DNA from 3 places in the Pseudomonas petroselini genome. Region 2 is predicted to be linked to each of the others. Evidence: predicted binding sites of a transcription regulator. Region 2 holds the regulator's gene; each other region holds the start of a gene.
The links. The regulator FliA, encoded in region 2, starts transcription of late flagellar genes. The targets are predictions, from matches to a motif close to CTAAAGTTTNNNNNNNNNNNGCCGNTAA.
Positions count from the first base shown of each region.

Region 1: flgM (flagellar biosynthesis anti-sigma factor FlgM) is a predicted target of FliA. The motif match lies at 1,127-1,154, and genes of this name have one in related genera.
Region 3: motA (flagellar motor stator protein MotA) is a predicted target of FliA. The motif match lies at 1,079-1,106, and genes of this name have one in related genera.

Region 1 is NZ_CP173614.1:6,067,467-6,069,730, forward strand. It holds gene ACI512_RS27940 (chemotaxis protein CheV) at 1-203, opposite strand, end outside; gene flgA (flagellar basal body P-ring formation chaperone FlgA) at 286-1,050, shown strand; gene flgM (flagellar biosynthesis anti-sigma factor FlgM) at 1,192-1,515, shown strand; gene ACI512_RS27955 (flagella synthesis protein FlgN) at 1,564-2,034, shown strand; gene ACI512_RS27960 (flagellar brake protein) at 2,130-2,264, shown strand, end outside.
Region 2 is NZ_CP173614.1:5,742,669-5,744,932, forward strand. It holds gene ACI512_RS26415 (protein phosphatase CheZ) at 1-162, opposite strand, end outside; gene ACI512_RS26420 (chemotaxis response regulator CheY) at 181-555, opposite strand; gene fliA (RNA polymerase sigma factor FliA) at 723-1,463, opposite strand; gene fleN (flagellar synthesis regulator FleN) at 1,460-2,264, opposite strand, start outside.
Region 3 is NZ_CP173614.1:1,271,346-1,273,609, forward strand. It holds gene ACI512_RS05890 (HDOD domain-containing protein) at 1-1,007, opposite strand, end outside; gene motA (flagellar motor stator protein MotA) at 1,174-2,025, shown strand; gene motB (flagellar motor protein MotB) at 2,029-2,264, shown strand, end outside.

The DNA of each region.
Region 1 (2,264 bases), 320 kb from region 2:
GCGCCACGGATGTTAGCGACGCCACAGACCACAGGGCTGGACTTGGGCATGATGGTCAACTTGGGGCACTGCAGCACTTCCCGCACCTTGAACACATTGATGCCATACAGCTGCTTGCCATCCAGGCGAAAAAGCAACAACTCCAGGCGATTCTGCCCTACCAGCTGTGTGCGCTGGTTTACTGAATCCATTACTCCTGCCATGCCTTGACTCCTACGCTAAAACCTTTGGGGGTGCGATGCGCACCCAACACTAAACGGCACGAGCTTTGCTATTTATTGGTTTATGGATATTAAAACGACAGTTTCCCGACGCCCTGGTGCCCGACGATTGCGCAGATTGCTCTGCGCCGCGATGGCATTGCTTGCTGTTAGCCTGGGCACCACGGCCCGTGCCGATAACGTCACATTGCCTGATCTACTTATCGGCGTCACTCAAGGCTTTCTTGAGTTCACTGTAGAAGATTATCTGGCAACCACTCAGACGCCGGGGCGTTATGAAATCCAAGTCAACCAGTTGGACCCGCGTTTACGCATGCCAATGTGCGACAAGGAATTGACAGCCACGCTGGAAAGCCCCGCCCAACCCATCGGCCGCGTGACGGTGAAGGTGCGTTGCGACGGCGCCTCGCCCTGGACAGTGTTCGTGCCGGCACAGGTCAAACTGTTCCGCGATGTGGTGGTGGTTGCCCGGCCAATGAAACGCACCGGCATCATTGGTTTCGAAGATGTGGTACTGCGCGAACGCGACATCAGCATGATCAGCCAGGGCTACCTGACCTCCCTGGACCAAGCGGTCGGACAGAAATTAACCCGACCAGTGGTAACAGACCAAGTCATCACCCTGGTGCATCTTGAACAGGCAGAGGTGATTCGCAAGGGCGATCAGGTGGTGATTTCCGCCAGCAGTGGCGGGCTGAACGTAAAAATGCCGGGGGAGGCACTGTCCAACGGTGGCATGAGTGAACAAATACGGGTCAAGAACCTCAACTCCAACCGCGTCATCAAGGCGCGAGTGACGGCCCCCGGGCAAGTCGAGGTTGCTTTATAGAGTGCTGGCAGAGGACGCTGGGTTTTTCTACACTGTGCACGAGATATTCCGTGCGCAGATTTATTGTCATTCGCGCCTAAAGTTCGTCCGGGTATTGCCGAAAACATGGCAAGCGTCCAAATACCCAGAGGTTTTTTGATCATGGTCATCGATTTCAGCCGTTTAAATAACACCCCGACAACGTCAGGCACTACGCGTACCACCGGTACCAAGGAAAACGTAGAAGCCAAGGCCCAGCCCCTGCCCGCCAAGGCAGAACAGGCCGCCGTCAGCCAAAGCGGGGAATCCGTACACCTGAGCAATGAGGCTCAACAGTTGCAGAAGGTCACTGACTCGCTGCGCGATCAACCGGTGGTCAATAAAGCCCGTGTGGCCGAATTGAAACAGGCAATCGCCGATGGCAGCTATAAAGTCGACAGCAACCGTGTAGCCAGCAAGCTGCTTAATTTCGAAGCCGAGCGCTAGGCAAAGGCCTGCGCCGGGCTTTTGGACGCTTAAAACCCAAGGCCAGCCATGCATCACGACGAAAATCTGCTTCAACTGATCATTGATGATCTAGCGCCGACGCAGCAGCTGCTCGAGCTACTCAGGGAAGAATCCCTGGCCCTCTACGGCCGCGACATGCCGCTGCTGGAAGAAATTCTGGCGCGCAAGCAATCGCTGATTGTCCTGCTGGAACAGCATGGCAAAAAACGCAGCCAGATCCTCGTCAGCCTTGGCCTGCCCGCAGACCATGACGGCCTGGCGCAGCTGGCCAGCCACTCTTCGGTCGGCGATCAATTACTGGCCCAGAGCAAAGAACTCAATCAATTGCTCGCCCAGTGCCAGGAAGCCAACCTGCTCAACGGTCAGTCGATCCAGCTTCAACAAGCTACGACCGCCAACCAGTTGCGTATACTTCACGGCGGAGAGCCTCCAGCGCTTTACAACGCTCAAGGTTCCACCTCGCGCCTGGTCAAGCCAAGCACTCGCAGCCAAGCCTGACGCCGGTTTACAGCGCGGCTATCCAAGACGCGCCACATACTGGCAGAATGCCTGCTCTTGCGTGTAGTCGTATTTTGTCTGGAGATGGAAGAACCGTGTTCAACGCCCTTAATGCGGAAGATGCTCCGCAGCCACCCAAGGTCCTCACCACCCCTCTGGAAATCGCCAGCACCTTGCGGATGCTGCAAGAAAGCCATGACCCGCTGATCATCACCTTCCACGAACGCAGC
Region 2 (2,264 bases):
GCCCACTTCCTGATACAGGCCGCGGTCACGGGTCTGGTTGAGCTGATGGATAAGTTGTACTGCGTCGCCAAAGTGGCCTTTTTCAAGGCTGTCGACCAGCTCGCGAGCATGTTTTTTCAGGGTCGACTCAAACTCGGCCTGCGATGATTCGTTATGGTCCATAGCTCCCCCGTGGCAGCATCAATGACCGATGCGTTCGAAGATTTTTTCGATCTTCTCTTTCAAGGCCAATGCAGTGAATGGCTTGACCACGTAACCGTTAACCCCGGCTTGGGCGGCTTCGATGATCTGTTCACGCTTGGCTTCGGCGGTCACCATCAGCACGGGAAGGCTGCGTAGTTTTTCGTCAGCGCGCACGTGGCGCAGCAAGTCGATACCGGTCATGCCCGGCATGTTCCAGTCCGTTACCAGAAAGTCGATGCTCCCGCTGTTGAGGATCGGAATCGCCGTAATGCCGTCATCCGCCTCGACCGTGTTAGTGAACCCAAGGTCACGCAACAGGTTTTTTATGATCCGCCGCATCGTTGAAAAGTCATCAACGATGAGGATTTTCATGTTCTTGTCCAATTCGACCTCCAAGCAGTCTTAAACGCGCCCAGCACCTGGACGCGCCATTTCAATCAACAGGCATTACACAAAAAGGACGCCTCGGGCACCACGGGTCGAACCCGCGAAGGCTAGCTGCCCTCGCGGTATCGTCTGCAGTGTCCCCACACTGCCTGTCAGCGCGCTCGCCACTCTCCCAAACGCCCCCGCAAGCGGGCTGCGCACTGGCTGTGCAACTGGCTGACCCGCGATTCGCTGACCCCCAGGACCTCACCGATTTCCTTGAGGTTCAGCTCTTCGTCGTAGTACAGCGCCAACACCAACCGCTCACGCTCCGGCAAATTGGCAATCGCGTCCGCCAGCGCACCCTGGAAGCGTTCATCTTCCAGGTCACGCGACGGCTCCATATGAGCACTCGCGCCGTCCTCGTGCAGCCCTTCGTGCTCGCCGTCCTGCAAGAGGTCGTCGAAACTGAACAGGCGGCTGCCCAAGGTATCGTTCAAAATCCCGTAATAATCGTCGAGACTCAATTGGAGTTCGGCCGCAACTTCGTGATCTTTAGCGTCGCGACCGGTTTTTGCTTCAATTGCGCGAATTGCGTCACTGACCATGCGCGTATTGCGATGCACCGAGCGTGGCGCCCAGTCACCTTTACGCACCTCGTCGAGCATCGCGCCACGGATACGGATCCCCGCATACGTCTCGAAGCTCGCCCCCTTGCTCGCATCGTATTTGGTCGACACTTCGAGCAAACCGATCATGCCCGCCTGGATCAGGTCTTCGACCTGCACGCTGGCGGGCAGGCGTGCCAGCAAGTGATAGGCGATGCGCTTGACCAGTGGCGCGTAGCGCTCGATCAACTCACCCTGGCTGTCACGGGCCGACTTTTTGTAAGCGTTATAGCCGTTCGCTGTCATAGCACGGGTCCTGCGCTCGTCTGATGCACCAATCGCTCGACGAAAAACTCCAGATGCCCCCGAGGGTTGGCGGGCAACGGCCAGGTATCGACCTTCTGGGCAATAGCCTTGAACGCCAATGCGCATTTGGAACGAGGGAACGCTTCGTAGACTGCACGCTGCTTTTGCACAGCCTTGCGCACACACTCGTCGTAGGGAACTGCGCCGACGTATTGTAAGGCGACATCGAGGAAGCGATCCGTGACCTTGGTCAACTTGGCGAACAGGTTGCGCCCTTCCTGCGGGCTCTGGGCCATGTTGGCCAGGACGCGGAAGCGGTTCATGCCGTAGTCACGATTAAGCAGTTTGATCAGGGCGTAGGCGTCGGTGATCGAGGTGGGTTCGTCGCAGACCACCAGCAATACTTCCTGCGCGGCGCGCACGAAGCTGACCACGGACTCGCCGATCCCGGCCGCGGTGTCAATCACCAGCACGTCGAGGTTGTCGCCGATATCACTGAAGGCCTGGATCAGCCCGGCATGCTGTGCCGGGCTCAGGTGCACCATGCTCTGGGTGCCGGAGGCGGCAGGCACGATGCGGATGCCGCCGGGGCCCTGCAGCAGCACATCGCGCAGCTCACAGCGGCCCTCGATCACATCGGCAAGGGTGTGTTTGGGCGTCAGCCCCAGCAGAACGTCGACGTTCGCCAGCCCCAGGTCAGCATCCAGCAGCATGACGCGACGGCCAAGCTCTGCCAGGGCCAGGGACAAATTCACTGACACGTTAGTTTTCCCGACGCCACCTTTGCCGCCGGTCACCGCG
Region 3 (2,264 bases), 2.5 Mb from region 2:
AGGCCGCGATGAATTTTCTGCACATGCCAGGGCCAGATCAGCGACAGCGCCGGGTGCCAGAGGTCAGGCATCAACGTGTTGCGGGCGCTGGCGACGGCTTGCTGGTGAACCTGTTGTTGCACCTCGCCCAACGGCTGTTGCAGGTACAGCGCCGTGAGGCGCTGCCAGCGCTCGGTATGCGGGCAGGTCCAAGACTCCTGGGCCGACATCGCCAGGCCGTTGGCCAGCAACACCGTATTGGCCGGCTGGTTGAGCCAGCGGCGCAGGTTGGGTTCGGCGTCGAGCAATTGTTGATGGCGCAGGGGGTCTTCTTCGCGGGCGATATGCAGCGCCTTGACCAGCAAACGCTGTTCGGTCAACAGCAGCTTGTAGCCCTGGGATACCCAGATCGGCAGGTGCCAGGCTTCGGTCAGGCCGACGCACAGGTCCAGCAGGCGCACGCCGAATAAGGCCTGTTCCACCTCGCGGGCCGACTGGCCTTTGTGGATCACCCGCAGTTCCCATTCTTCCAGGAGTTTGGGGTACGCGACCGCCATCGGCCACAGCGGCGACAGAAACAGCAGGCTACCCCAGTGAATGTCTTGCCACAGGCGCGCCAGGCGGCTGCCGAACAAACCGTTGGCTTGCTGCGAAGCGTGCTGGCTCACCAGCAACAATTGGCGCAGTGCCACGGGAATCTCGTTTTCGGGCACTGCGGGCAAGCGCGCCAGCAGTTCTTCGGCGCGCTTGAGGCCCAGGCGGTTAAGCGCCACTTCGAGATTTTCTGCCGGCTCAGCCAGGCTGCCGTGGGTGTGGCTGTTGGCCTCGCGCATCACGCTGAGCACCAGCGCCGGGCTGTCTTGCATCAGCTCGGCAATATCCCGCAATGAACTGCGGCTGTCGCGGATGCCCTTGCACACACGGTCGTGGCTGGCCTGTGGAACAGGCAGCAGCACATCGTCCAGGCGCTTGATCCAAGCGGCGAGAGAGGTAGGTTTAGCAGTTGGGACTGTCGTTTCATTAGCCATGATTGGGGCGCGATCATCACTTGCGGTCAACACACCCGGAGCGGGCCGAACTGGCTTTTCGCCTTAACGGGCTATAGTCTGGCGCAGTTTTGCCGATAAGAGGAACAAGAGTTTTCAGTTCCCCCCAATATGTCCATGAACCCGACGGCGCAAGTACTCATCTCCTATGGCTAAAATTATCGGCATCATTGTCGTCATCGCAAGTGTGCTCGGTGGGTACGTCCTGTCCCACGGTAAAATTGCTGCGCTGATCCAGCCCTTCGAAGTGCTGATCATCGGTGGTGCGGCATTCGGCGCATTCTTGCAGGCGAACCCCGGCTACATGACGATGCACGTGGTCAAGAAATCCCTGGGCATGTTCGGTTCACGCTTCACCCACACCTTCTATCTGGAGGTGTTGGGCCTGGTCTACGAGATCCTCAACAAGAGCCGCCGCGAAGGCATGATGGCCATCGAAGGTGACATCGAGGACGCTGCGGCCAGCCCGATTTTCGCCAAGTACCCGGCCGTGCTCAAAGATGAGCGCATGACCGCCTATATCTGTGACTACTTGCGCATCATGTCCTCCGGCAACATGGCTCCCCATGAGCTGGAAGGCCTGTTCGACATGGAGTTGTTCAGCCTTAAAGAAGAGCTGGAGCACCCGTCCCACGCCGTGACCGGTGTCGCTGATGGTATGCCGGGTTTCGGTATCGTCGCGGCGGTACTCGGTATTGTGGTGACCATGGCCTCCCTGGGTGAAGGCGACCAAGCCGCCATCGGTATGCACGTCGGTGCGGCACTGGTCGGTACCTTCTTCGGTATTCTCGCGGCTTACGGCTTCTTCGGTCCGTTGGCCACCTCCCTGGCCCATGACGCCAAGGAAGAAATCAACCTGTACGAATCGATCAAGGCCAGCCTGGTGGCTTCCGCTTCCGGCATGCCGCCGTCGCTGGCGGTGGAGTTCGGTCGTAAAGTGCTGTACCCCAAGCATCGCCCAAGCTTCGCCGAGTTGGAACAAGCGGTTCGCGGTCGCTAAGCCATGGAAAACAACCAGCCGATAATCATCAAGCGCGTCAAGCGCTTCGCTGCGGGGCACCATGGTGGCGCCTGGAAAATCGCCTTCGCCGACTTTGCGACGGCGATGATGGCGTTCTTCCTGGTGCTGTGGCTGATGTCCACCGCCACGCCGGAACAGAAGATTGCCATCGCCGGCTACTTCAAAGACCCCATTGGTTTCTCGGAAAGTGGCACGCCCTTCGTGATCGACCTGGGCGG